4 regions of the Paenibacillus sp. SAF-068 genome follow, and region 2 is predicted to be linked to each of the others. Evidence: riboswitches for the same ligand, from Rfam matches in the RefSeq annotation. Region 2 holds a riboswitch; each other region holds the start of a gene.
What was found. A riboswitch is a leader RNA that binds a small molecule or an ion and turns the genes downstream of it on or off. The one in region 2 is predicted to bind cyclic di-AMP.

Region 1 (7,430 bases), 1.5 Mb from region 2:
TACGGCCATGGGCGGACTCAAGGTGAACTTTCTCTATGTAGCCTAAAGTAACTCTTGCAGCTATTTGGGCTTGGGCATCCGGTACCTGTACAGCTGTACGATTGAATTTGGCGGTTGTCATATCATGTGAATGTGAGTTTAGTTTCAAAAGTGTTCATACCTCCTAGAGACTATCATCTTTTAAGAAAGTGTAGCCCGAATACTGTAAGATAACAAGTACATCACGTATTGAATCCTGTGACAACATCTTATTTCATACAGGTGTAACATTCCTTGATCTATATTCAACATGAAAGGCTCCTTGTCTGCCCATAATATAATGGACTAAAGGAGGCGATGATCATGAGTGAACAATGCGAATTATGTGGAAGAGAGCCTGTAACCACGACCGTTCATCATCTGACTCCCAAAGAAATGGGAGGAACATTTCTGCCAACGGCCAACCTGTGCATCCCCTGTCACAAACAGATTCATTCTCTATTCACCAATCAAGACATCATAACGCTTGGTCTTACGGACCTGCAGTCCTTGAGACAAGCTGAACGAATGGTTCCCTTTATCCGATGGATTCGCAAACAGCCTGCTTCAACCATTCCCCGTGTACGCAAATCCAATCATGTTCGCAAATCTTAGACCAAAAAGAACAGCTCCAAGGTACATGTGACGGCAGAGATGAATCCGCCTTACCTTTTCACTGTTCTTATTCATTGGACTATTGGATGGTTGGCGAACACGCTTAGAATTAGAACATTATCTACGCCTCATAATGCGGCCGCCGCCCACTCTGGTTTTCGGTTTTTTGTAGGATTTTTTAGGTGAATCAAACAATCCGCCCAGACCACCACTGCTTTTGTTACGATCAATGGTTCCCTTGCTCTGATCCTTGTTGCGGTTGAATAATCCTCCGCCCGATCCCACGCTTGTATCTTTATCGCTTCCGCGCCTTGTAATCGTACCTTTCCGATCAACAGTAATGGGTGGAGCAAGCTTCTTGTCATAACTTGTTGGTGCTCGATAAGATCCTGCACTCGGTTTATACGTATCTTTATTGGTATATCCTCGATAGTTGCCATAACCTCGCCCGCCAAAAGAATCGAACAGATTACCAATTAATGTAGCGGTGAGGTAACCTTGTAAAAAAGATGAATCGTAATTCTGCCGAACATATTCCTTCGAGTCCACCTCAACCAAGGTATCCTCCGGCTTGTTCGGGTCTTGTTGCAGGTGATAATACTCGTCCTGATACACGAGGAACATACGCTCTGTGTTCTCTGCCGAGATCTGATCCGGTTGCCTTTGGTCAGACAATTCCCGAGCCACTTCCGGAACGGTGCGGTCCGAAGCCCGGTATATATAGGACGTTGAGTTACCACTGCCGTTAACCGATTCAAGCGGATATGTGTCCTGAACAGAAGGTGCTCCGCACGCGGACAACAGAGACATCACAAGGCTGAGGACCAGCATTAATTTTAATCCATGTGCCAAGCGTTTTTTCATTGGGAACCTCTCCTAGCTCGAACGAATCACTTTGATATCCGCAGAAAGAATGGACTCACCCTCATACAGTGTAAATCTTCTGTCTTGCCACTCCACGCGAAGAAGCATATTATCATCCGACTGATACTGCCATACCAATTGTTCTCCAGCCTGACCATACGGAGTTCTGCCAGCCGTTGATACCATGCCTCCATACTCTTCCTCCAGATGATATGCGCGTCCATCGAGGTCCAGCAAGGTGGGCACCTCATCAGGTGCATCAAGCCTGCCATCAATGGGTGTATATAGGGCGTAACGTGTGAGTTCCCGTTCTTCGATATGCAAATATCGAAATGCGGTACCATCCTGCAGCGTGAGCACAACTGCATTTCGAGCGCGATTTTGTACCCGACCAACGACTTCATAAGTGACCAGAGAAACCTCACAGATATCACCAGGTGCAAGCTGAAGCATGGTTTTCTCTGCCTGCGGTGGTTCGGGTTTCGTTAGTATTCCTTTAATTCGCTTCCATACACTCATGAGAATTACTCCTGTTCCTTATCTTATAAACAAGCTGCAATAATCAGTGCGCCCACGATATGTAAAGCGCCAGAGAATAACCCGTATCCGGTCTTCCCTTGCTGTATTCCGGTATCCAGATCCAGATTGGCCCATCTGCGAATCATAAAGTGTACAACACTCTCCAGAATCAACAAAATGATAAAGGATACAACGGAGACCAATAATGCTTCACCAAGGTGACCAGCCGTAGAAATGGACGTAGCCAGTACATACCCTTGTGCAAATAATTTCATCACCATACGTGTAGTAACGGCCATATTGCCAGCCTTAACTTCAGCAAAATCCTTATATTTCGTGAACAGTGAGTCGACATACATCAAAACAAACAGCAAAACCGAACCAGATACTGTCCAGACCAGCATCGCCAAAATATTTAAATCCATTTACACAGCCCCCACATATCAACATGAACCGCATTTAAAAGCGAAGGAGAAATGCTCTTCTCCTCCGCTGGTCAACCCTGCTGACTTACAAGGTATTAATTCTTATTATCGTACTGTTTCATCAATGCTGCGAGTTCATCTTCAACAGCCTGATCTTTACCCAACTTCTCGAACTCTTCATCCAAAGACTTGCCTTTGGATGACATTTCATTGCTTGCTTCCGCCTGTGCTTCCATCTGCATCATTTTCTCTTCCATACGCTTCATTCCAGCACTTGCAGTATCAGAGCCAAACCCATTTAACGCTTTGTTGATTTCCGTTTGAGCTTTTGCTGCATTGTAGCGGGCTACCAGTGTTTCGCGTTTGTTCTTCATTTGAGTCAATTGCTTACGCATCTCGTCGAGCTTGCCGCGCAGGTTATCTGCTGAAGCCTTGTTTTGATCATAGCTGGTTTTGTACTCAGCCATCTTCTCTTCAGCTGTTTTTTTCTCTTCCAAAGCCCTGCGGGCCAAATCCAGATTCTGAGCTCGTGCCGCTGTATGCGCCTGTTCTTCACGTTTCTTCACAAGAGCTTCCTGCTCTTCGAATAGCTGCTTAAATTTCTTCTCAATCGCGATCTGTTGAGCTACTGCTTTCTCCGCATCTTCCAGATCCTCTTGCATGTCACGGATATATTGGTCCGTCATCTTGATTGGATCTTCCGCCTTGTCAATAATGGCGTTGATGTTAGACATGGTTAAATCACGCAAACGTTTAAAAATGGACATTATGTTATTCCTCCTAGTCAATATTACATCGTATATAAACATACATACGTAACAATCTGCAACTCGTTTCAATTTTAGCAAATAAAATCAAAACTTGCGATTGCTCTTTATATTAAGAAGATCATTTCCCCTTGCTCAGATGATCCTCCATCAGCCTCTCTGCAGTCTGCACGATTTCATCAATCTGCATCCGCGTGATCGAATCAAAATGGATACCCATGATTACCGTGACTGTTACTTTCAGCTGTAAAGCCGCCTTTCGGGCTAGCCGCTCACACAACTCCTGTTCCTTATGACCCGGAATATGTACCGTCGTTCCGCTTACGCGCTCATGATCTACATAGAACGTGGCCACAGCACCAATATGCGCCTTCCCTCCGGTAACAAGAAAAACCTTATCCTCGCCTGCTTCAATCACCTGTAAACGTATGGACTTCAAATCATATGTACTCATATCCTATCCACCTACCCTTTTCTATATGATATATATGGAGGAATTATGGCCTTCATGGGATGAATCAACAATGAAACTTCTCACACTACGCATATTTATTGGAGACCTCGGGCATACCAAGGAGAACGTTATTTTGGAAAAGGAGGCTGATATTATGCGCATACGCCTCATCATGCTGATGGTTATCGTTATTTTCTTCGGAGGATATCATGCACCGGTTTCATCTCGGGATTCTTCAAGCCCTCCAGGTGAATCGGTATCCGGTTCAGATTCCGGGGAAGAAGAACAACTGACATTGGGACAATTACGTCAAAAATATGCCGATACGTTCAAAACCAATGGTCCTTCAACAAAGAAAGTTGCACTGACTTTTGATGATGTACCTGATCCACGGTTTACTCCACAGGTACTTGATGTATTGAAGAAATACAATGTCAGAGCTACATTCTTTATCGTAGGTAGTCGTGCTGAGAAGCATCCCGATCTGGTGAAACGCATCGTTAAGGAAGGGCATATGGTCGGCAATCACAGCTACAATCATCCGGAATTCAGTAAGCTGTCGATGAATGCCTTTCGCAAACAAATTTTACATACCGGGGATATAATTCGACGTCTGGCGGGATATACTCCCAAGATGATTCGTCCGCCTTATGGAGACATTAATGAGGAACAGCTGCGTTGGGCTGCCAGACAACACTATAGCATTGTGAACTGGAACGTAGACTCACTGGACTGGAAAGGCCTTTCTAAGACAGAGGTGAAAGATAACATCCTGTCTGCCGTCAAACCTGGCTCCATCGTTCTGCAACATGCAGGAGGCGGTGTAGGATCTAATCTAAACGGCACGATTGAGGCTTTGCCAGAGATTATTGAGGAATTGCGTAATCGGGGGTATGAACTGGTCACCTTGGACGAAATGCTGGGATTGCCAAAGGCCAAAGATTAGGCTGACCGTATTATAAATAAGAATATAAAAGGGTGCTGTTCAATCGCAAGTTAGCGACTGGCAGACACCCTGTTTGAATTCTTTTAATTATAATTTACTTTCTATTTCAGAATGTACAGCTCAATATCCTGAAAACCGAATGTGCTTACAGATTGCTTGCTACCCGGGATGAAGATATCAATCCGGTGCCCCTTGATTGCACCGCCCACATCACGTGCCGTGGCTACAAAAGCCTGTTTTGGCAATCCTGGATGGCTGTGACCAGTTACCAGTACTTTGGTTCCAAGTGGAATCACACTTGGATCAACTGCAATCGTACCCAGTTCAAGGTCATTCCCGAAATAATCGACAGCACCCCATCCTCCATTTTCAGACGGATCTGCAGAGTATGCCGTTGCTTTCACGTTCACAGCTTTGCTGTAATCAAATGTTTTACCCCAGGCTTGAACCACTTTGTTATCTGTGTTCACGTCCAAGCTTGCTGTCGTAACCGTTTTGGCTTGGGCCTTGCTTTCCGCCGCCGCGGCAGCTACATGGTTTGCCTTACCGGGAATTGTAATTTTCAAACCACCATAAATATTGTAAGGCGAGATGTCATTGTTTGCTTTAACTAACGTGTTGATTGCTACTCCGTATTGTTTCGATAAGGTGTAGAAGGTATCCCCCTCTTTGGCCACATGAACTGAATCGGCGTGAGCCGGAACGGCTTGAATGAGCATTGCTGTTGTCATTAATGCTACTGCTGTTTTGGCTATACGTTTCTTGTTAATCATGGTCTTCCTCCCTCATTGTGCCTGCGAAGTTAGTTGTCGGATTCGGATGAGGAGCCCACCCTATAGGTTCATCATTACAGTTGAAACGATATGTACCCCTAATTCACCCCAAGCAGTGTGCTGTAGATCTTCCCCCTGCACATTCTGCATCGTTACATCCCCCGCACTCCCTGTCCGGAAGTTTCGGCAGTGTTCAATATATCACAATTTTGTAACCTGAACTTGTAGTAATTCTTACCAAATGGTTCTAGCATGTAAGCTTATGTAAGAATACAGCAACCTTTAGAAAAGTTGGGCATTATGATTCCTTTATAATTGGTAACAGAATAGTTACTTTTTCGAATCCTGTATGTTATTATTTCATAAAAAAATAGCGCCACCGACTCGAAGTCAGTAACGCTATCGATCATTTCATTTAGAGTACTTTTGCAAGAAAATCACGTGTACGTGAATTTTTCGGTGCTCCAAACACCTCATCAGGTGTTCCCTCTTCCACAATAACCCCGCCATCCATGAACAGGATACGGTCTCCCACTTCACGTGCAAAGCCCATCTCATGTGTTACGATGACCATGGTCATCCCGCCTTCTGCAAGACGCTTCATGACATCCAGTACTTCGCCGACCATCTCAGGGTCCAGCGCCGAGGTAGGCTCGTCAAACAGCATCACATGCGGTTGCATGGCCAATGCTCTGGCAATGGCGATCCGTTGCTTCTGTCCGCCGGACAGCTGATTCGGGAATGCATCTTTTTTATCGTACAAGCCCACAGTGTTAAGCAGATCAGCAGCAATTTTCTCCGCTTCCTGAGTGGATTGTTTCTTCACTTTAATTGGAGCAATTGTAATGTTTTGCTCTACCGTTTTGTGTGGGAACAGGTTGAAATGCTGAAACACCATGCCCATTTTCTCACGAGTTGCGTTGATGTTGTGCTTCGGATCGGTGATTGACACGCCTTCAAAATCAATCTCACCCGAGGTAGGCTGTTCCAACAGGTTCAGACAACGCAAGAATGTACTTTTTCCCGAACCGGAAGGACCAATAACTACGACAACCTCACCTTTGCCAATCGTCACGTTAATGCCCTTAAGCACATTGTTATTTCCATAAGATTTGTGTAATTGTCTAACGTCTATCACTTGCACTCAACTTCCTTTCCAGTCGTCCCAGCAGCTTGGACAAAATGAATGTCATTACAAAATAAATGGCCGCTGCAATCAAAAATGGACTCAAGCCTTGGTACGTAATGTTTTTGACAACACTGGCCTGATACATAATGTCCACCATACCGATTACGGAGATAATGGAGGATTCTTTGATGATGGTTATGAATTCATTACCGATCGCTGGTAAGACAGCTTTGAAGGCTTGTGGCAAGATGATATAACGCATCGCCGCGCCTCTTCCCATACCCAATGAACGTGCTGCCTCCAACTGACCACGATCCACACCTTGAATACCTGCACGGAAAATCTCTGCCAGATAGGCACCACTATTGATTGAGAGTGTAATGATACCTGCCTGAAGAGCAGTGAAGTTAATACCAAAGCTCAGGGAAAAACCGTAGTAAATAATCATCAGTTGCACCAACATCGGTGTGCCACGGATGACTTCAACATAAGCTGTACCGATCCAACGCAGAATCGCAACATCATGCAGTCGGAACAAACAGATGATCAACCCGATAATAACCCCGAAGATAACCCCAAGTGCAGACAATAAAAGGGTGTAGCCTACACCTGTTGCATAGAAACTTTTGTACTCCCAGAATACTTGGAAAATATTTTGTGATTTGTTCGCTTTATCCGCCATCAGGAGACTGGCATCCGTCACCATCTGGTTGATTTTATCTTCACTTTTCAAGCGCTCAAGCGTTCCATTTACTGCAGCTAGCAGCTCGGTATTACCTTTACGAATCCCGATTGCAGCTTCTGCTTGCTCTTCGTCCGGGACAGCAGCAGCAAGTCCAATGATATCATCCAAATAACCGGCTGCTACGGTATCCTCAACGATTGCCGCGTCAATACGTTTCGTTTGCAGTTGAAGCACG
Region 2 (7,430 bases):
CCCCTGCAGACGGGAGACGGATTCACGAATCACTGCGGAGGTGTTCAACCCCGTATGTCCGACATGACCAATGACAACACATATATTCTTGTCGATGGATCGCTGAGCTGCCAGATCCATTTGCTTGCGAATGTGTTGCTTGGAGTTTTGATCATCCAGGAAAATGTCATTACCTACAGGCGGCATATTCTTGGATATGGCAAGTTCCCCCACCACGGAGCGAAAGTTCGTACGGCTATCGACAAAGAAGAGGCCCCGCTCTTTGCATACATCGAGCACAATTGACATGATACGTTTGTCCGAAGTAATTTTGGAACCCATATGATTGTTCATGCCAATCGCGTAGGGTACATCATCAATCGCTTTCTCCACGCGTGAGCGGACTTCTTCGTCTGTCAGATTGGATGTGATGGCACCCGGGCCCAGCCATTCAGGTCTTCCTTTTTTAGGTTCCATGGGCATGTGCACAATCACATCCATCCCTTTTTCGTGTGCAGCTATTGCATCTTTCTTCGTTGTCTGCAAAAAAGGCATGACCGCTACCGTTAATTTAACTGGCATCGCCAGAATCTCTGACGTACCCTTCATGTCATTACCAACATCATCGATGATAATCCCTAACCGTTTGTGATTCGATGAGGAGTCTGAAGCTGCAGCTATTGGCCCTCCTGCCGTTATGCCTGCACAAACCACAATCAACAATGCCATGCAACCTGCAATGAATCGATAATGTCTTCTCTTTTCCTTCATCATGATTCCCTCCCCGTAAGTTTCTGTGATCTCATTGTTTGATAATGAAGGGAGTAATATGTAAGCCAAAGCCTTCCTTTATAACAAGCCCCCTCCCGCCGCTGGAGACCTGCATCTTGAGGCAACAACGCCATCATCCCCTCGTTTTCACCTTTACATTCACACAAGAACTGTCATTGAACCGCATAAAAAAGAGATTAATTAGAAAAAATACTGTAATTTGTCAGGTTTTCAAGGTAGACATTATTTAGTAGAATCAACAAATGAAAGACGTTAATACTTTTTTTATTTCTTTCCTATGATTTGCGAAAGGAGGTTTTGAAAGGGTTTACATGAAATAAATACCAGACTATCAGCTCTTCTTATTGTTATCCCTGGTCGCGGTTTCTCCATGTAACCATTTACCATTATTGAGGAGGATGAAAATAGTGAAATTCAAATTCAAAAAAACGATCAATGTTTTATTGGCCTGTTTAACAGCTCTGCCCCTCATGTTAAGTCCTACACAAGTTTCGGCGGCAAGTGATGCCAACATTAATTTGTCCTCGGAAAAACAACTGATCAAGGGCTTTGGTGGCATTAACCTCCCTGCCTGGATTGGTGATCTGACGCCTGCTCAACGTGAAACTGCTTTCGGTAACGACCAGAATCAGTTAGGCTTTTCAATTCTCAGAATCTACGTCGATCCCGATTCCAATAACTGGTATCGTGAAGTTGCCACAGCCAAACGGGCTATTGAAAAGGGGGCGATCGTATTCGCATCCCCGTGGAATCCTCCAAGTAGCATGGTTGAAACATTCAACCGTAATGGGGATACAAATGCCAAACGTCTGAAATACGACAAATATGCCGCATATGCGCAACATCTGAACGACTTTGTAACCTACATGAAAAATAACGGTGTAGATCTGTATGCCATTTCTGTGCAGAATGAACCGGATTATGCCCATGACTGGACCTGGTGGACTCCACAAGAGATCCTTCGATTCATGAAGGAAAATGCCGGTTCCATTCAAGGTACCAAAGTCATGGCGCCTGAATCCTTCCAATACTTAAAGAACATATCCGACCCAATCCTGAATGATCCGCAGGCCCTTGCCAACATGGACATTCTGGGAGCACACACGTACGGAACCCAGATTTCGAATTTTGCGTACCCTCTCTTTAAGCAAAAAGGAGCTGGTAAAGAACTGTGGATGACTGAGGTATACGTTCCGAACAGTGATAACAATTCAGCAGACCGCTGGCCTGAAGCACTGGACGTTTCCTATCACATGCACAATGCCATGGTAGAAGGTGATTTCCAAGCTTATGTGTGGTGGTACATCCGCAGACAGTATGGTCCGATGAAAGAGGACGGTACTATAAGCAAACGCGGGTATAACATGGCCCACTTCTCCAAATTTGTACGTCCTGGCTATCTCAGAGTGGATGCAACCAAAAACCCGGATACAAACACATTTGTTTCTGCCTACAAAGGGGATAACAAGGTCGTTGTCGTAGCAATTAACCGTGGAACTTCAGCCACAAGCCAAAAATTCGTTCTGCAGAATGGTAATGCCTCCACGGTGTCCTCATGGGTTACGGACAGCAGTCGCAACCTGGCAAGCGGGGCCTCGCTTACCGTATCCAATGGAGCCTTTACGGCACAACTCCCGGCTCAGAGCGTAACAACATTTGTTGCCAATATTACTGGCGGGAATAACGGCGGAAATACAGGCAGTGGCACTACGTATGAAGCAGAGACCGGAACGACACTTACGGAAGCTGCCATTGAAACGATCTATCCTGGTTACACTGGTTCCGGGTATGTCAACTTCAATGCAATGACTGGTTCAGCCATTCAATGGAACGCTATTAACAACACGATTACAGGCACCAAAAACGTAAAGTTTCGTTATGCGCTGGAAAGCGGAACCCGTAACCTCGACATTTTTGTTAACGGAACCAAAGTCATCAGCAACGAGCCCTTTCCGGCAACGGGAAGCTGGTCCACATGGATTGAAAAAACAATTCAGGTCCCCATGAACACGGGGACCAATACCTTGAAAGTTGTTACGACGGGAACAGAAGGACCGAATGTTGACAGCATTAATGTTACCGCAGCACAATAAATATCAAAAATGCAAACAAAAAAAACGCCTCAAGCGTTAGCTTGAGGCGTCTTTTTATTAGATGCGGTCGAGAGGACTCGAACCTCCACGGGGGGTTAGCCCACACGGACCTGAACCGTGCGCGTCTGCCAATTCCGCCACGACCGCATATTGTATCTTCTTTAATCTCGGCGACAAGAAATAATATATCATGCGGAATCTATCATGTCAACACTGAAAATAATAACATAAAATCCCGAACCAGACATTTATGTCGATTCGGGATTTACCTTTAACAGCTCATTGTTTGGTTCGTTAAAACGAAGGGATCATACAAATTACAGCTTGGAAGGCCAGTTGCCATACCATGCGTAACCGCCTCTTCTTTCTTTATCAATATCACTTAATTTGTATTTGACTACCCCATCACGACCAATAAAGATGGGTTTATCCGTTCCGATCTCATAGAAGCGTGCCCAAATCGGTGCCGCTTTGGAGTCAGCGATAATTTTGCTATCTCCATTTGCTCTTTCATACCTGTAACCCGTAATTTTCACCTTGTTAAACCATTGCTCTGCTCCTTTAATGGATGCGGTAATTTTCGCGTTGGCAGGTCTCGTTTTGAGAAATTTAACAATCGTTACACTCTCTCCAGCTGTCAGCGATGGTACTTCATAGATTCTTGCGCTTGCCGGTTTAAGGGAACTGGAGTCATGTTGTTGTCCCCATGCTGTCAGCTTACCGCCTGAAATGACCTGTGTATTCAGGATCGCATCTACGCCCTTAGCAACTGAATTTTTACTTCGATTGGCAAGTGTGCTGTCGATAAATGAGAAATCGCCTTTACGCGTTGCTACTTCATCCAGCATGTACATTACGTTGATCATGGCATCATCATTGTAAGTGATATGTTTGTGATATCCGGAGCTTTGATAGACTTGTGGCCATCCGCCGTTCGAATACTGCATATTGATCAAAAAGTTAATTCCTTTGATTGCAGCTGCGGAGTAACGAGGATCATTTGTCTTTTTAAATTCTTTCGCCAATCTTCTAATTTCTGAGTATGTAGCCTTATTGTCTATCGTGGACTTCGCCCACTCTCCGCTGGTTTGTTTATAATCTTTTCTCCAACCTCCATTCGGCAGCTGGTTCTTCAAAATATCAGAAATACTCGCTGTTGTACCCGATGCATCCGCAGCAGATACCGTCCCTACAGGAAGAACTGCCATTCCAACTGTTGAGAATACCATCGTGCATGCCAGAACAAAAGTAATTATTTTCTTCGCTTTCAAATGTAACACTCTCCCATGTTCATTTTGATAAAACCCAGAATTCAACCTTGCCTATAAGGCCAGTTCCTAACCTCCCTAATTTAGATGTATAACAAAATAGATCTATTTTCATCCAATATGTGGTTTGGATACTGAGATAATATGCAAAAAATATATTTTTGTCAATATATGCAACTTAATCAATATAATCTCTTTAATTCTACATAACGGAATAGTTCTTTCAACTCATGACAAACCTATTTATTTATCCAAATTCGTTCTAAACGAATCAATAATGACGTTTTTGTCATGAATGATACCCAAACTTAATCGCTTCTTGCATATAAAAACCGTAATTCCGATAACATTGGGGCACTAAGAAGGGCTTTAAATGGGTTTGACAATTACGCATTTATGCAATATAGTTTCAAATAGTTACAAAAACTTAATTATTCATTTGCCGAGTTTCATGTTTGAAAACGGGGGAACCATTTTGGGTGAATTATTCTTATACATAGGAAATATAGGGAACCTTCTACCGAACCCTTAGCTAACTCCGTAGGCATCGAAGGGAGAACATTGATTTTGAAAAAACTGATTATCTCCATTTTTGGAGCAGCTGTACTATTTACATCCGGGGCAACAAGCACAGAGGCTAGCAGTATCAACTCCGTAGTGAACAACATGACAGGTATACCTTACAAATGGGGTGGCACGACTGTAGCCGGCTTCGATTGTTCTGGTTTTATGAGATATCTCTTCAACAAATATAGTATTGAATTGCCACGTACTTCCCAGCAGCAAGCCAAAGCAGGTACTCCTGTATCGAAAAGCAACATTCGTACAGGTGATCTGGTGTTCTTCAATACGACGGGCAAAGGCATTTCACATACAGGTGTATATATCGGCGGCGGACAATTTGCTCACGCCTCCAGCAGCAAAGGTGTCAGCATCACTAAAATGACCAACCCTTACTTCAATGATCGTTACGTGACAGCACGTCGGGTAACTGGACAGTTTATGTATGATAAAATGTTGGGTAAAATGTAGGCAAAATTAATAAGAGGAGGCTCCGGATTAACCCGGAACCTCCTCTTTTGTTTGCTTCCCATTTATGCGAACAGTCCTTGGACTACCCCCATGTGCACTTAATGCAGCGCCTTCTGTACTCGCATCGCGCCCTGAGACAGGGCATGTCCGCCTCCTACAGCTCCGGCCACGGCAACGGTCTCCATGATCTCCTGATCAGTAGCACCCTTGGCACGGGCTTCTTCTACATGGTAGAAGGTACATACCTCATTGTTGGCGAACAATCCAATGCCGAGCGCAATCAGCTGTTTTGTCTTGGCATCAATCACACCAGGTTGAAAACATTCTCCCGTAAACTCATGATACGACTTGACCACACCTGGCAGCACATCGCTTAATGCTCCAATCTGATCCTTGTAGGCATGAACTTTATCATTCATCAATGTCATGGCTTGCAGCACACCCTCTCGGCTATAGTTACAGTTCTTCCTCACTGTACCTATCTTCTCTCCTGAGTGAGTCAATTATGCCAAGTAATCATGGTAATTCCAAACAATTAAACGTCTCATGGTTCAGCCATAGTGCTAGGCTTTTACTCACCAAGTGGGCTCTGGCGCGGTTCGCTGAACAACTGATATCGGTAACCACGATCCAACTTGACGACACGTCGATTCTGACGACGGATAAGTACTTGCTCCCCATCCCAGGCAACAACAATTCCGGTTACATCGTTCGATTCCAGCTCGTCCCGTACTACTCTGACTTTCTCACCTGACAGACGCAGGGCGTCCAATTCTGTATCACTAATCATGCGCATGGCTCCTATATTCCAAATTTATTTACAAAAAGAGACCTAAATGAAAAGTCATTTAGGTCTCACGTGACTGTATTGGACTGTCATGTCATTCGAAATTATGTCCCGACTGAAAGTTACCGCTGCGCGTGCTCTTTGCTGTCGTTCTTCTCGAACCAAAAATCAAGCACTTTGGCGGACATCACACGTTCTTCAAGGTACTCCACTTGATGCGGTGTAAATTGTTCTTTCCAAGAGAAGGACAACTCTTCGCATAAGCCTACAATCGTCAGTAATTCTGACCAGGCAACGTAGCGTTTGTACCAGAAAAATTGAGGATGTTCAATCATATAGGGATAAAGGTCATCGAATTCCGTATGTTTACAATCCAGGGCACGTTCAAAATGAACTTTCGATTCCGCCAGCTTATCATTAAAGAATTGTTCTGTTGCCGGTTGGTTCCCCATGGTGTTGCCTCCTCTCCCTAACATAACCCCATTATAAATGAAATCCGCGGTCATGCAAAGGCATAGTTCAAAAAATAGGCCCTATTCCTTTAAAATGTCACATTTCGTTATCGTCAAATTGTACTGTTCCATCATTCAGAGAACGAATGCGTACCAAGGCTTCAACCGGTATGCCCTGTTCACGAATCGTTCTTGCCCCTGCCTGAAAACTTTTCTCGACCACAACGCCGAATCCAACAAGTTCGGCACCGGAACGCTCAATTATTTTGATGACGCCACGAGCGGCATCTCCATTGGCAATAATATCATCAATGAACAAAATACGGTCATTCTCATGAATGAACTCGCGAGATACCATAATGTCCGTTACAATTCCTTTGGTAAAGGAAGGCACACGTTCACAGTAAGCATCAGGATCAGCCAGAAGTGTTTTTTTGCGACGGGCGAACACAAGTGGCACCCCAAGTTCATAAGCTGCGGCAAACGCAACCGGAATTCCTGAGGATTCTACCGTGATTACCCGAGTCACTCCACTTTCACGAAAACGGGCAGCGAACTCGCGTCCCATCTCCATCGTTAACGCAGGATCAATCTGGTGGTTCAACAGACCATCCAGCTTCAAAACTTGTTCCGAGATGACTACACCTTCTTGTAAAATTCGTTGTTTCAATAATTCCATGATTTGACCTCCCAAGCCTATCCTATGAGGTAAAAGTATCATATATCTATCTATAAGTTCAAGCGAAATTGCCTGGGTGCTGTCCTTGAGAGACAATTCAAGCCATAGCTCATGATCGATTGTCATGACTTTCGTGGGTCAAGCATACCTTGTACCATGGTACCCGCATGTCCAAACTAAACAGGGGCCTGAGAGGGGAAACACATGAAACAGGCATTTCGGGTGCTGCAGATCGCATTTACATACATCGGAACGGTTGTTGGAGCCGGCTTCGCTACAGGCCAGGAAATTTTGCAGTTTTTTACCCAGTATGGCAAATGGGCCACCGTCACCATAGGCTTATCCACC
Region 3 (7,430 bases), on a different contig from region 2:
CGGCGATTCTGTGCCCGTCCGGTATTGGTGTCATTGCTGGCAATCGGGTGATACTCTCCATAACCACTAGGTGTGAATTTGGAAGGATCCAATTGTGTGTTCAGCAACAGGATTTTGAGGAAGTTGAGCGCACGATCTGCACTCAGATCCCAGTTATCCTTATATTGGTTGTTCGAAATGGGAATATTATCGGTATGACCGGATACGACTACTTCATATTCAGGGAACTCCTGCAGCATGCTTGAAATCGCTTTGGCCAGGGAGCGTGATTCAGGCTTCACATCTGCTCGGCCTGAGGAGAACAGGGCGTTATCACTGATGGTGATCTTCAATTCAGACTGGTTCAGCTTGGTGTTCAACTGGTCTGAAAGCCCGTTCTTCGAGATATACTGGTCAAGCCGTTTTTTGAGCTTCTCCAGATCTTCCTGTTCTTTTTGAGCCATCTGTGCATCCGTAATTTGAGCTGGTGTTTTCTTGGTGATTTCTGTAGGTTCCTGTTTGTTCTTGCCCAGATCGGCACCTGGCGTATCCGGATTCATGGACGTATGATCCAGAATACCGGAGCCCCCATTCAATGCACTGCTTAGAGCGGAAGCCATCTGTTCGAACTTGGCTGCATCAAGTGAACTCATGGAGAACAACGTGATAAACAGGGCAAGCAACAAAGTCATCAAGTCAGAATAGGGAAGCAACCAGCTTTCGTCTATATGTTCTTCATGTGGTTCGTGCTTTTTAGCCTTTTTCACCTGATGATCCCTCCTTCTCTTCCAGTTGTTTACGTTCGGAAGGTGTCAGGAATACGGATAACTTTTGGTTGATGGCAATGGTGGAGACGCCAGATTGTATGGATAACAATCCTTCAACCATCATCAGCTTGATCTCCATTTCTTGCTTGGACATCCGCTTCAGCTTGTTCGACATCGGGTGCCATAACACGTAACCACTAAATATACCAAGGAGTGTTGCGATAAAGGCTGCCGCAATCGCATGGGAGAGTTTCTCCATGTCACTGAGATCGGCAAGTGCTGCGATGAGACCTACAACGGCCCCGAGAACCCCGAGCGTGGGTGCGTACATCCCCGCCTGAGCGAAGATCAAGGCACCGCCACGGTGGCGCTCCTCTGTAGCGTGAATATCTTCCATGAGTACATCACTTACAAATTCCTGATCGTTGCCGTCGATAATCATACGCATACCGCCACGAAGGAACTGATCGTCAATCTCTTCTACTTTTGATTCCAGTGCAAGCAAACCTTCACGACGGGTAGTGGAAGCCCAATCCATAAACGTGCCGATCAGGGATACTCGATCAATAAGTACTTGGTTTTTGAAAATAATCGCGAAAAGCTTAGGGATTTTTTTAACTTCAGACATCGGAAATGCGATAAAGATAGTTCCTGCCGTACCAACAAAGATAATAACGTAGGCTGCCGGATTGTTAACCAGGTTGATTAAGGGCGCACCCTTCAGGAACATACCGAGTACAAGGGAGACCAGTCCAAAAACTAGTCCAATAATCGTTGAAATGTTCATCATACACCTCATCCATGAGATAAAATTGAATCCTTTCAAGCGGCTGTATTCGGGCTTCCGGACGAATTTTTGGCCGCAATCCGTTCAATGTCAGGCATTCCTTACGGTTGCTAAAACAGTTAAAACGGTCATATATGTATTTATCGACCAGAAGGCCTTTTTTTTTAAGGGTTATTTTCAGGTATAATAAGATCAAATCCGCTCCTTAGGGGCCGAATAGGAGTGAAAAGCCAATGGGCGTAAAGCATGGACGGGATTATGAAGGAATTTTGACAGATTTGACAACGGCAATCGGACGCATACCGGATCGGTATGTTTTCTTTGAAATGGACGCGGAAGAATGGGAGAGACTCGGGGCACCTGAGCAACTTGAAGTGGATGAAGCGTTAGCGGAGGATCTGTTCTACGCGCTGGGTGAGGAATCAATCATTCCGGTTGGAAGTGGAGTGGTTATTCATGATAAGGAACAGCACCGCATTCATATTTTGATCGGGGAAGAAGAGTTGACGTTTGTACCTTTAATTTAGTGTGTATACATGTATTTTCAGAGGTGTGAATGGAACTGAAATTATCCCCAAAGCCTTATGGTGATTGGTTCTATGCCATTTAAGTTGATTGGATTTTGAAGCTTGTCCGTGGTAAGATGTTAGTCGTGAAACGGGCCAACCGCATGGCGGCGAGCCTGGCCTTTGAGGTGCTGACGAAGCGCCGAAGGTGTTGGTGGTTATACGGACAGACGTCTGTAATGTACCATCCTATGGGGAGGAAGATAACGCATGGTTTTTTCGCAAGAGGAAGTCGAAGCTCATCTGGGAAGGCTGGAAGGCTGGGAACTGGAAGAGGGACGGTGGATTGTACGCAAATTCGTGTTCTCCAACTACATGAAAGGGATTGCATTTGTGGATGAGGTCGCTGCGATCTCGGAAGCATTCAATCATCATCCTTTTATTACGATTGACTATACAACGGTTACGCTCCGTCTCACGTCATGGGACGCAGGAGGTATCACATCTGTAGATATCAAGGAAGCCGGGCAATATAACGAAGCGTATGACAAAATGAGGTCGGAATAACGAATTCGGTTATTATCGCGCGGCCGGAAGTGAGTGAACCATACATGTCAGACTATAATCAGAAACAACCTCTTATTGCTGTCGTAGGCAGTCTCAATATGGATCTCGTGGTGAAGACAGATACGATTCCGGAAGAGGGAGAGACGGTGAGCGGTGAGGAGCTGTATTATCTTGCTGGTGGTAAAGGGGCAAACCAGGCTGTTGCCGCTGCGCGTTTAGGTGGACAGACGACGATGATTGGTGCGGTGGGCTCGGATGGTTTTGGCGAACGTCTGCTGCACAGTCTGACGGAAAGTGGCGCAGATGTCTCGCAGGTTCGCAGATTGGAAGACATGGTTACAGGAACAGCTTCCATTTGGCTCTCTCGGGGAGACAACCGGATTATCGTTATTCCAGGTGCGAATGGGCAAGTTGTGCCTGAGATGCTGGAAGACGCGGATACGGTAGAAAGCCTGACTGCAGCCGCAGCGGTGCTGCTGCAGCTGGAGATCCCGCTGCCAGCGGTTACCCGCGCCGCCCAACTGGCGGCTGAAGGCAGCGCACTGGTGGTGCTCAACCCGGCTCCCGCGGTGCCGGGTCTGCCCCAGGAGCTCCTGCGGTGCGTCGACGTTGTCACGCCGAACCGCAGTGAGCTTGCCGTACTTACCGGCCGGGATCAACTCCGGCCGGAAGACCTGGATGCGGCGGTCGCAGAGCTCGCCGCATCCCTCGGGGCCGCTGTCGTCACGACGCTCGGCCCCGAGGGGGCTGTGTACGCGGCGGCGCCTGGTGGCCGCGTACAGGCAGGGCGTGCCGGCGCATGCCGTGCGCCCGGCTACGCCGTAAGCGCCGTCGATACGACCGGCGCTGGCGATTGCTTCAACGGCGCGTTGGCGGTAGCCCTCGCGCGCGGTGAGACGTTGGACGCGGCCGTAGGCTTCGCCATGGGTGCGGCCGCGTTGTCCGTGACGAAGCTCGGCGCCCAGTCTGGGATGCCGTCCGCACATGAAGTTGAGGCCTTTCTGGCCGAGCATGCGGCAGAGGCCTAATCAATAGCATAACAAAGAGGCTCTTATTTTCCCAAAAGGGGATTAAGGGCCTCTTTGTTACACGTGTGCAGAGATTATTTCTTCTCTGATAGCCACATGGCGATATTGGCAATCTCTTCATCCTGCAGTTTGCCCTTGAAGGAAGGCATACCGCCACCTTTACCTTTGACAATCGTAGTGTAGATCTTCTCCAGATCATCCTGGCTGCCGATGTTTGCTAGAGCAGGTCCTACACCGCCCTGAAGCTGATCCCCGTGACAGGAGATACAATTGGCTTTGACCAGTGCTTCAGCCTGTCCGGCATCCAAAGTTACTTCCGGCATGGTTGGCTTGGCTTCTTCAGCCACTTCTTCTTTCCCTGGAAGCGTAAACATTAAAACAATAGCTAAAGCGCATGCTGCAAAAAATACTCCGCTCATGATCCATTTGTGCATCCCTTATGTCCCCTCCAGAATGAAAGATCATCTAACCTGAAACTATCCATATCATTATAACGGAACCTGTACTGACATCATAGCATTTTGTGGGAATTTTTTGAACTAATCACATAACAAGGGGCAGAAGTTGTTTTTTTTGCAATAGATTCTAACCACGTGGCCCTTCATAGACCATGCAGTGGAAGGGCATCAAGCCGCTCGGAGTCTGTCGTTCGTATGTATCCTGCGTGACAAATCCACTCTTCAGATAGACTTGAATGGCACGAGTGTTCCAAGTGAGCACTTCCAGATCAATCTCATTCGTGGGATTTCGGCGAATAGCTTCCTGTACAATGGCCGTGACAAAGGCTGTCCCTTGACCCTGTCCGCAAAGCTCTGGATGCATCCCGAGGCCAATCCGGGTTACCCCTTGAAGTGGGAAGTATTGAGCAAATCCACTTATACGATCATTCTGATCCAGGACGATCGCATATTGCTCCTGCCGCAGTTGTGCATCTCCGAATTCCACTTCCAGCGCTTTCATCTGCTCCCAGGGGAGCCAGCTATAGATATTGTAAGGCGGATCATACTGCCAACTGCAGATGAGCTCCGCATGTTCTTCTTGCATCGGTACAACATGAAACGTCACAGGGGCTTCCTTCATACGTCTGCATGCTCCTTTCCTTGACACAGAACTCTTAGTTCACTCTACAAAAGAGATATTGATTTGGCAAGTTTCCCTTTACCAGAAAAAATATGAAACAAAAGTTCCGGTAATTCCGTTTATATTATAACAGGGTGGGTAAAAACATCATAAGGGCACGGACGAACGAACGCAAAATGAACCTGTTAATGTGGCAGGATATACCCCGAGTGTAACTTGCAACATGAATCAGGATGGAAGCACAAAAAAACCGCCGGATACATTCCTGCGGAGAATGTACCGGGCGGTTCTGTTATGCTTCTTGTTTCGTTCCAGTATGGTTCATGGTTACAGTATCATGTTGCTCAGCTTGTCCCTAGTCAAGGGCCAGTGATTCATACGCGTCCGTGCTCATAATCCGTTTAGCGCCAACATAACGATTGGCCCAATAACTTTCACTCAATGCACTGATCGTAACGCCTTTGGAAGAAGAGGAGTGTGCGAACTTTCCATCCCCTACAAAGATTCCTACATGTGATACGCCTTTACCTGTAGTATTAAAGAATACCAGATCGCCAGCTCTCATTTCCATGCGGGATACGGAATCACCCATGTCGAATTGGGAACTCGATTGGCGTGCCAAATCAATCCCCAATTTGTCGAATACATACCGTGTAAATCCGGAGCAGTCAAAGCCGTTAAGCGTTGTTCCCCCACTTTTGTATGTAGTTCCCATTGCTGAATCAATTACTTTATCCATTTTTGAATCTGCGAATGCGCTACCTGCACCAAGCGATAATGCGAATGTGATGCTAAGTACAGCTGCGGTTAATTTCTTCTTGAACAAGAGATATTCCCCTTCCAACGCCTGCGAGGTTAGCTTAAGGATTCGGTTGAAGGTCCCCTATGATCCCTCTGTAGCAAGATCAATTCACCCATAACTGGTTCCCCCGCTTCCCAGGTGCCAGGAATTTGGCTATGCTAGTTATGCACCTGCGAAATCAAGAAATGACGATTTAATTTTAAGTAGTTACAAATATGAATGTAAAGATTACAAAGTTGTTACTAAAAACTCACTGCGATTATTGTAACAGAGGAGTGCGGCTTTGGCAACGTTTAGCAAAAAAATTAGCAAAAAAAACCTCGACCTTTGACGGGAAAAGGTTGAGGTTTGCCTATTTATAAGTACATATTAGGCCATGAGTTTAACATGTGATGGTAACAATTTTTAAACTATCTGCTCTCACCTTTGGCTATTTTGGACTGCCATAATCGGAAATGGCTGCATATTTTCCACAGACTCAATAAACATCTGGCTAGTGGATACGTCTGTTGTAGTATAAGTCCGGTAAGCCCCGTTAATAACCATGATGCTGAAGTGAATGCCCCGAAGACGAGCAGATGAATTCCGCCCAGCAGGAGTGCAATGCCGATTACGGCGAAGAGATGACGCAGTGCAATCCAGAGTGCCATGAGAGTACCGTGAGCCCCGCCTTCTCCTTCAGGTGCCGAGACACCGAACTGCATGTAGAGCAGGGCATGGTGGATCACCCAACCATATACAATCCAGGCAGCAACATAAGGTATACCAGGCACAAGTAATTGAAGGGAATGGAATCCATCCATGAGGATCGAGTAGAGCTTCGGTATGAGCCAATAGGCGGGCAGAAGTATCAATAATGTACGTATGGTGTGGAGCAGCAGCATCGGTTTCCACAGAATTTTGATTCCGCGGACGAATGGGATACGCTCCTCTGTAGAATTAAAGTGCTGAAGGGAGTAGAGCAGTCCGGCCTGAATGAGGGGGCTGATCAACATGCGAATTAGCAGCATGCCCCCCAGGATCCATAGATAACGATGAACCTCCGGATGGGTAGACAGGTTAAGTTGGCTTTCCATTTTGAACAAAAGTGTACTCAGCTCCCCGGCATCAGGATCTGGATAGCGCAGGAGAAGTGGGATGACCGCCGATTGTACGATTCGATAGAAGAAATATCCCCAAATGAGTTGATAAAGAAATAAGAGTGACGCAATGAACATATGCTGACGGACGAGAAACCAGCCTTCACGTATTTTCGCTTTCACCGTTTCCACCTCACCATGACAGACCTCCGAATATGGCTTCTATTAGTTTGGTTACACTCATGCTCCAGCGGGACTTCGTCTGCTCATCCAGTCCGGATTTCAGGAAATTGTTCATATGGCGGTTCTCCAGCACGATCGTGTACAGGGGATCGGTCATGGCCCAGGTTACGGGGGATGTGTGCGTTAATTTATAAGTAATGCGATCTTCTTTGCCATCCCATTGCTTGGTGAGGGTGTGTCCGTCTTCAAAAGCAATTCGAACAGGAACCGCGTTGTAATCACTACCTTTTTTTGCGATCGTCACGGATGACTCGTACAATGTTTGGCCGTCTTTCTGTACAGGCGTAACACGAATCTTCTCTACAGCAAAGTCAGCCATCCCGTTACCATAGACGTATTGATCAAAATAATCAGACCAGGAAGTGCGGGTCACTTGTTCCACAACGTTCTGAAAATCAGCCGAAGTGGGATGTTTGAAGCGGTACTTCTTCACATAGGTAGAGAGAATGCGTTCCATCTTTTTTGTGCCGACTTGATGTTCAATACCCAGCAATACAAGCTTGCCGCGTGTGTAAACATTGGCAGCATACTCATTCTGTGAATCGAACTTCCAGGATTCCTGTGTCAAAGACGAAGGAGACGTAATCAGGCC
Region 4 (7,430 bases), 640 kb from region 2:
CCTGGAGACAAGTGCGCCGGGGGTAAAGGTGTTCCCAGAGGATGTGCTGGCGATGTTTCCAGTGCTTGCTACGATGTATGGACGGCAGGGCGGGGATCTGAGTGGTGGGCAGCAGCAACAGTTGGCATTCGCTCGTGCGTTGGCTTCACGTCCCGGGTTGTTATTACTTGATGAGCCGACAGAAGGCATTCAGCCTTCTATCGTGGAGGATATTCGGCAGGTTATTTTGCAGCTCAAGGCAAAGGGAGACCTCTCGGTTCTGTTGGTAGAGCAAAGTATTGATTTCGTGCGAAGTGCCGCAGATTATATCTATATTATGGACAAAGGAACGATCACCTTGCATGGGACACCGCAAGAACTGGATATGTCGCAGTTTGAACATCATCTGTCTGTGTGATTCCTGTTAGCGTGTGGAGTATAAAGAAAGGTTTCAGGAACGCTTGTCCAGAATATTTGAGTATTTCGGGTATAACCGCCGGATGCATTCCGGGCAGATGTCATGGGTAAATTCGGCGTGGGTATGCTTCTCCAGATAACTCTCAACGGAGTTCCAATGTTCCTTTTCGTCCTTGATTTGTTTGCAGACAGCGCAAATAGGCAGGAGTCCGCGCAATGTGCGCACGTCAGACAGGGCCTTTTTTAATTGGCGTTCTGTCTTTTTCTGTTCGGTAATATCCATGTGTGCAATCAGAGCGAGATCGATATCCAAAATTGAATTCGCATGAGACAGAGGGGTGAGTTCCACGCGAAACCACCGCTCTTCGTTGCATGCCGCATGCACGCAGATGTCATATGTATGATTTCGATGAAAAGGTACTCCGCGTTCTTTCAAATTCTGTGCGACAAGTGCCGTGTGTGCGTTCTTGCTTCGTATTGCCCAGGCTTCCGTCAGATGCAGGTAATGTGTATGATTACTGCTCGCTTCCGGGTTGAGTAATGATTGGCCGAGTCCCTGTTGCCATGCGCGGTTACAACTGTGGATAACCCAATGGTGATCAACGATGATGAGTTGGTGACGAATGGACTGGAACGATAGCCTCTCCAGATCGGATGTAACATGTCTCATGGATGGGGCCCTCCTTGGCAGAAATTTTATCTCAGTTCATCTGGAATATCCAAAATGTCAGCAACCAGGTGTCTGAATCGGGTGGCTTTACGCGTGCCGTGAATGAGATTGGATAAACGGTAGGGTGGGATGCCATGCTGTTCGCAAAAGGTCTTCTGGTCCACTTGAAGTTCGGTTAGCCGTCGTTTGATGGCCCATCCGAACGGGGTCACTGGTTTTTTCTTGTTCTTGTTCAAAAGGGTTCACCCCTGGTTAGAATGTAGTATTCAGTCGCCATTTCTTCGTGTAAAATATATAGAGATGCGAGCTGTGTATTTTATTATATACGTAAATCCGTCATCTAACAATTAAAAAAGACGGAAAAAAGTGTATTTTGTGATGTTAAATGGCGTAAATACGTTAAATAAACAAATAAAACGACAAAAAACACGACGGCAAGGAGGTTGCCGCGTGTTTTTGTGTTTGTCTGAATGAAGGGGAGAAGGAAGAGGATTAGGCTCTGTAGGCATGAAGTCCAGCTCCAAGCATATGGAAACTGGGGAAAAATGATTTCATGGACATCGAGGTTGGTTGTACCAGTCCATCCGCAGCCGAGGCGCATACGGTATTCCATTCATTCTCCAGATCTGAGGCCAGGCGTACCATCAGATCTTTGGTTATATCGTTGTTCAGGGGAATGACTTTGGAGGCTTCGGTTATGCAGGCATTCATGGCTGAATGCAGGTAACCAAGGACCGCTTCCTCGACCGGGATGTCGAGGTGATGGTTAATCCAGGCGTGAACAGTGGAGAGGCAGCCAACCGAATCATATTTGGCGAAGATCTGTTCGAGCTGGCTGAAATCAATCCAGGGGTGCAGAGCGCGTGCCAGTCTGATCAATCGTTTTCCCATGGCGGCAGCTTGTTCTCTGAGATCTCCAGGAGTTCGCTGAACGTGGACCAGTTTATCGATCAGAGCTATCCGCCATGTATCCTTGTGATCTGCTGCGGTATAGATGCCTTTGATGGCCATGCCTTCAAGACGAACAATGCTGGGATGCAACTGACAACGCATGAATGATTCGAGATCTTCAGCATTACGAATGGTACCCTCCCTGATATGGATATCCATGCCGAAGGAATGGGTAAACCCTCCAACCTGAATAGAGGAATCAAGCAGTTTGACATAATCGAGCAGCTTATTCCCACGGTTCACAATCATTCGCCTCCTGTGTTCGTTAAATGTCATTTTAAATGACATTTATATTCCTTTTTGTTAACTTTATGTTTGAAAATCCGAATTATATGATAGTTATCATCCCATAAATGTCCGCTTTTTGTCAATAGTATCTGTTGAATTTAATGAATAGATTCTGATATTTAATATTTATGTCATTTTATATAACCTATTGTGTTATTTGTGTGGCGAAGTGCAGGGAGGACTATATATAAGGAAGGACTACATATTAATGAATCAACAAGATCGGCTCTAGCCGGAAAAGAGGGGATCAAATCTAAGGATATGCAGTTCATGGATAAACATGACGAGAATATGCGTTTTTTGAGGAAAATGCCTGGCTGAAAAAGAAGGTTTAAAAAATACTTTACTTTTATTTCTGAACCCGGTATAATCAATTCTGTTGCCGATTATTTACGACATGCGGTCGTGGTGGAATGGCAGACACGCTATCTTGAGGGGGTAGTGGGCGTATGCCCGTGGAGGTTCGAGTCCTCTCGACCGCATCATATGAACGATGAAGAAGAAGCTTTCCTTTAATGGAGAGCTTCTTTTTTTGTGTCTTTTCGAACAGTCGGGTATCCAGGGGTGAGAAAAAAGGCCATCCATTCCCGGGGGTAATGGTGCTCTACCTTCCGGCACGGGTGGCCAATGTACTATTTTTGCAGCAAATTCTTGATATCTTCTTCAATCTTGTCAGGTGTTGTTTTCGGAGCATAACGCTTAATTACCTGTCCGTTCTGATCCACAAGGAATTTGGTGAAATTCCATTTGATTGCTTTGGAGCCAAGCAGGCCTGGTGCTTCTTTGCTAAGGTGCTGGAAGAGAGGGTGAGCGCTTGAGCCATTCACATCAATTTTCTCAAACATCGGGAAGCTTACGCCATAATTCATCTGACAGAACTCGGCGATATCGTCGGAAGAACCTTTTTCCTGTGCAAATTGGTTGCTTGGAAAACCAAGGACTTCAAACGGGGCATCTTGGAACTTGTCTTGCAGTTCTTGCAGACCTTTGAACTGAGGGGTAAGTCCGCATGAGCTTGCGGTATTTACAATCAGTAACACTTTATCACGGTAGTCGGACATTTCAACTTCTTGGCCCCGAAGGGTATTGACTTTGTATTCGTAAACTGTCATCTAATCGCCTCCATGATATCATCTGATACCTCTTATTATATTGGATGCAATTAAATAATGCAAAACTAATATGGTGTTAAAAGAACCAAAACGGGCAAGTTGTGCAGAATACGTGAATGAAATGCGAAGTGACTTTCGTCAGAGTGAGAATTAGATAGCCTTGAAGAGATGGATAGAGTATAACCATGTTGTAAGCGTTATTATGGATCGGTATTGGCGAAAATCTGTCGATTCGGTGATCTGTACGGACTTTACACCGTCATGGTACGGGTGTATGATTCATAACGTAATTTCAATTTAAACTAAATTGTACCTGAAAAACGAAACAAACGATAATATCGCTCGATCTGATCTTAAGATATACGAACGATGTTTTAATCGCTGAGTTTCCATTCAGTCATGAGTGGGAAACGGGGGAACCAACAGAATGCGCTGTCCAGGACAGTAGGCATTCATGGGGTGAATTTTCCGGTGACAGCCGGAAATAGGGCGACTCTCGCGCCCGAATCCGTCAGCTAACCTCGTAAGCGTTAAAGGGAGAGGCAACAAGCCGTACGCTGGTTCATGGTGTTTTCGCCATGGATTCTTTAAGAAGCGTTCGGGAGGCCTTGGTCCCCCACGCTTCTTTTTTGTTGTCTTTTCACGCCAAGGGAGGAACGAATGATGGATACTGAGATGATCTTAGTGACTGCTCCAAATGAAGCAGGACGCAAATTTATCAAATTGCTGATGTACAAAAAAATGCCGTTTGCCGTTCTAACCAACAGTGCAGGGGAAGAGCGCAGACTCCGTAGAATCGGGGTAGAGCATGTCATTCGCATGAATACGGCTGCAGCTCAAAAATGGTTTTTGCCGCAGGGCAGCGTGGGCAACGTGTTTATTTTTGAGAACAGCCTGAACCTGACTTGCCGTTATTTACAGATCTGCCGTTCATGGACATCGAAATCCCTGTGCGTCATTACGGAACAGAGTCATCCAAAGGGCATCTATCGGGGCATGGGCGCAGACCGGATTGTATATTCACTCAATGGGGAAGTCGGCTTTCTCCTCAATGGTTAATGCCATAGCTTGTGATTGCTCAGGTGTAAGGTGCCTGTTATAATTGAATGTATCGATAAACGGAAATTTGAGGAGACTCATGCAAGATGGTGAGTCTTCTTTTTTATGCTTACAAGGAGGAATTGGCGTGCCGGATGTAGGTGGATTAAAGTGGTTGTTTTTTGATGTTGGAGATACGCTGGTGGATGAATGGGAGCCGGTTGATGATATTATCGGACAGTTCGTCCGCGAAGCCTGTGCTTTGGGGTATCCGGTAAAGATTGAGGCGGTACGCGAACTGTTCGCGAACTGTTACCAAAGTTATGAGCAATGGCCTATGAGAGTGGCGATTCGCACATTCGTTGACGACGAGGGACACCAGAAACAGATTCAGGACAAGCTGAAGTTTCAAAAAGATCTTGAACGTCCTTTTCCTTCAGCGGATTCCGTTCTCCAGCAGTTGTCACGGTATTATCGCATTGGCATTATTGCCAATCAGAGTCCCGGAACGGAAGAGAGACTGGAGAGTTACGGACTGCGGAAGTATGTTGATGTTCTGGCCTGCTCGGCTGAAGAAGGGGTGTCCAAGCCAGATCCGGAGTTATACGCGGTGGCCCTGAAACAGGCAGGATGTACGCCAGAGGAAGCCGTCATGGTCGGGGATCGGATCGATAACGATATTATACCTGCTCGGAAGCTGGGCATGCGTACGATTCGAATTATGCAAGGTTACGGAAGATTCCAGCCAGACCGATCGGAGGACGAACGTGCGGATTGGACTGTTGATTCATTGGATCAACTCCTGCCGTTACTGGTGCCGAATCAGGATTAGGTGATTATTAATAAAAGAAGGCTGATCAATCTGGTATCGAATACCGGAGTTGATCAGCCTTTTTAGTATTTTATCAATAAGAACGTGATTAGAATAACCGGATCGTTTGAATGATCAGATAGATATTCAGCACCACGATAATCGAGGCAATGACCCATGAAATGATGTTGAGCCACAATTTGTTGGCGAATGCCCCCATGCTTTTTTTGTCACTCGTGAACATCACCAGGGGAATTACCGCAAAAGGCAATTGAAGCGACAGCACAACCTGGCTCAAAATGAGCAGTTCTTCTGTGCCGTGTTCTCCTGCAATCGCTGTGACAATTACCGCCGGGATGATGGCGATCAGACGTGTGACCAGTCGGCGCAGCCAAGCTGGAATTCGAATGTTCAGGAAGCCTTCCATCACAATCTGTCCAGCGAGTGTCCCTGTAAGGGTAGAATTCTGACCTGATGCTAACAACGCCACACCGAACAGGATACTTGCAACCGTTGTACCCAATAGAGGTGTCAGCAGATGGTAGGCATCTGCGATCTCGGCAACCTGTGTCATGCCGGCACTATGGAATACAGCAGCGGATACAATCAGGATGGCCGCATTGATGAACAAGGCGAGTGTCAGCGCGATTGTAGAGTCCATGGTCGAATAACGAATCGCTTCTTTTTTGCCCTGTGGTGTCTGTTCGATCTGACGCGTCTGCACAATGGAAGAATGCAGATACAGATTATGCGGCATCACGGTTGCTCCTATAATACCAATGGCAATATAGAGCATGGCAGGGTTCTGCAGGATCTCCACATTTGGGACAAAACCATGGAGAACACCGCCCATATCCGGTTTTGCCAGGAACAGGTCAATCCCGAAGCAGAGGGCAATGGTCGCCATCAGCACAATAACGAGAGTTTCCAGGGCGCGGAAGCCTTTATTTTGCAGCACCAGAATCAGAAGTACATCAACTGCGGTGATGATAACACCGTACAACATGGGGATGTTGAATAACAGCTTTAACGCGATGGCAGAACCGATGACCTCAGCCAGATCGGTAGCTGCAATGGCAAGTTCGCACAGAATCCATAACATCATGACAACAGGCATGCTGAAGCGTTCACGACAGGCTTGAGCCAGATCCCGTCCAGTGACGATGCCGAGTTTTCCAGCCAACGATTGAAGTACAACGGCCATCAGGTTCGAGAGCAGGATGACGGATAACAAGGTATACCCGAACTGCGAGCCGCCTGCGATATCTGTTGCCCAGTTGCCAGGGTCCATGTAACCTACGGCAACGAGGTATCCTGGGCCAACGAAGGCGAGAAATTTTTTCCACCATGCAGCATTCTGCGGAACTTTCATGGAGCTATGCGCTTCTCCAAGGGAAGGGGCCATGCCTGCAGTAGACAATGATTCTCTTGAAGGAGCGTTGAACGGATTTTTTTTACTCATACGATAATCACCTGACTTTGGAATATTGATGCGGGACAAACCGCGCATGATATATCTAAATTTTTATGTTTATTGTTACATTGTACTCCTTCAATAATTTTTGTCTAGTGCAACTTTTATGTATTAACACAAAATTTCGGTTCTAATTCGTAAAAGCCCCTTCGTATATTACCCAACCTCAGGAAAAATACAGCCATGGTGTTAAAATGCATGAAAATAATAAAGTTGTAAAAGCTGATAAAGATACAACTTGCGTTTCAAAATGAGCCAGAAGTTTAAATTGAAAGCAAGGCAGTTAAAAACTATATGGATAAGGGAGAGATTCTAAATGGAAGCTTTATATACAGCAGTAGCGACAGTTAAAGGTGGACGTACAGGTTCGGTGACTTCTTCGGATGGCGTACTCAAACATGATCTGAAAATGCCCAAAGAGCTTGGTGGTTCCGGTGGTGAAGGTACCAACCCTGAACAGCTCTTCGCCGCTGGATATGGAGCATGTTATGAAAGTGCACTTGCCAATGTAGCACGTAAAGCAGGTGTAAAATTGGAGAATGTGGTCGTTACAAGTAACGTATCCATTGGTAAAGACCCTGCGGATGACGGTTTCCAATTATCTGTTCGCCTGGACGTGAGTATGCCTGGTGTCGATCACAGTCAAGCAGAAGATCTGGCGCGCAAGGCACATGATTTCTGTCCGTATTC

Region 1: linked by a shared signal. The riboswitch ahead of ACTHPG_RS11845 (3D domain-containing protein) and the one ahead of ACTHPG_RS05485 (C40 family peptidase) in region 2 are both predicted to bind cyclic di-AMP.
Region 3: linked by a shared signal. The riboswitch ahead of ACTHPG_RS27815 (C40 family peptidase) and the one ahead of ACTHPG_RS05485 (C40 family peptidase) in region 2 are both predicted to bind cyclic di-AMP.
Region 4: linked by a shared signal. The riboswitch ahead of ACTHPG_RS02440 (hypothetical protein) and the one ahead of ACTHPG_RS05485 (C40 family peptidase) in region 2 are both predicted to bind cyclic di-AMP.

What each region holds. Positions count from the first base shown of each region.
Region 1 is NZ_JBQCJX010000001.1:2,748,382-2,755,811, forward strand. Features, by position in the region: gene ACTHPG_RS11805 (molybdopterin molybdotransferase MoeA) at 1-121, opposite strand, end outside; gene ACTHPG_RS11810 (HNH endonuclease) at 343-633, shown strand; gene ACTHPG_RS11815 (DUF4247 domain-containing protein) at 751-1,497, opposite strand; gene ACTHPG_RS11820 (DUF4178 domain-containing protein) at 1,510-2,016, opposite strand; gene ACTHPG_RS11825 (DUF350 domain-containing protein) at 2,040-2,441, opposite strand; gene ACTHPG_RS11830 (PspA/IM30 family protein) at 2,537-3,208, opposite strand; gene ACTHPG_RS11835 (hypothetical protein) at 3,330-3,662, opposite strand; gene ACTHPG_RS11840 (polysaccharide deacetylase family protein) at 3,817-4,608, shown strand; gene ACTHPG_RS11845 (3D domain-containing protein) at 4,710-5,381, opposite strand; cyclic di-AMP (ydaO/yuaA leader) riboswitch at 5,384-5,580, opposite strand; gene ACTHPG_RS11850 (amino acid ABC transporter ATP-binding protein) at 5,797-6,519, opposite strand; gene ACTHPG_RS11855 (ABC transporter substrate-binding protein/permease) at 6,506-7,430, opposite strand, start outside.
Region 2 is NZ_JBQCJX010000001.1:1,217,901-1,225,330, reverse strand. Features, by position in the region: gene ACTHPG_RS05505 (divergent polysaccharide deacetylase family protein) at 1-753, opposite strand, end outside; gene ACTHPG_RS05500 (carbohydrate-binding protein) at 1,170-2,864, shown strand; tRNA gene ACTHPG_RS05495 (tRNA-Leu) at 2,927-3,011, opposite strand; gene pelA (pectate lyase) at 3,182-4,144, opposite strand; cyclic di-AMP (ydaO/yuaA leader) riboswitch at 4,563-4,694, shown strand; gene ACTHPG_RS05485 (C40 family peptidase) at 4,700-5,164, shown strand; gene ACTHPG_RS05480 (carboxymuconolactone decarboxylase family protein) at 5,263-5,592, opposite strand; gene ACTHPG_RS05475 (hypothetical protein) at 5,736-5,954, opposite strand; gene ACTHPG_RS05470 (hypothetical protein) at 6,074-6,403, opposite strand; gene ACTHPG_RS05465 (xanthine phosphoribosyltransferase) at 6,501-7,082, opposite strand; gene ACTHPG_RS05460 (YkvI family membrane protein) at 7,287-7,430, shown strand, end outside.
Region 3 is NZ_JBQCJX010000012.1:13,680-21,109, forward strand. Features, by position in the region: gene motB (flagellar motor protein MotB) at 1-746, opposite strand, end outside; gene motA (flagellar motor stator protein MotA) at 733-1,533, opposite strand; gene ACTHPG_RS27790 (hypothetical protein) at 1,767-2,060, shown strand; gene ACTHPG_RS27795 (4a-hydroxytetrahydrobiopterin dehydratase) at 2,310-2,606, shown strand; gene rbsK (ribokinase) at 2,651-3,634, shown strand; gene ACTHPG_RS27805 (c-type cytochrome) at 3,709-4,068, opposite strand; gene ACTHPG_RS27810 (GNAT family N-acetyltransferase) at 4,220-4,714, opposite strand; gene ACTHPG_RS27815 (C40 family peptidase) at 5,070-5,540, opposite strand; cyclic di-AMP (ydaO/yuaA leader) riboswitch at 5,544-5,681, opposite strand; gene ACTHPG_RS27820 (hypothetical protein) at 5,927-6,778, opposite strand; gene ACTHPG_RS27825 (M1 family metallopeptidase) at 6,789-7,430, opposite strand, start outside.
Region 4 is NZ_JBQCJX010000001.1:582,352-589,781, forward strand. Features, by position in the region: gene urtE (urea ABC transporter ATP-binding subunit UrtE) at 1-397, shown strand, start outside; gene ACTHPG_RS02415 (hypothetical protein) at 431-1,066, opposite strand; gene ACTHPG_RS02420 (XRE family transcriptional regulator) at 1,093-1,302, opposite strand; gene ACTHPG_RS02425 (urease accessory protein UreF) at 1,559-2,260, opposite strand; tRNA gene ACTHPG_RS02430 (tRNA-Leu) at 2,705-2,787, shown strand; gene ACTHPG_RS02435 (glutathione peroxidase) at 2,938-3,417, opposite strand; cyclic di-AMP (ydaO/yuaA leader) riboswitch at 3,787-3,962, shown strand; gene ACTHPG_RS02440 (hypothetical protein) at 4,078-4,476, shown strand; gene ACTHPG_RS02445 (HAD family hydrolase) at 4,604-5,287, shown strand; gene ACTHPG_RS02450 (Nramp family divalent metal transporter) at 5,376-6,671, opposite strand; gene ACTHPG_RS02455 (organic hydroperoxide resistance protein) at 7,057-7,430, shown strand, end outside.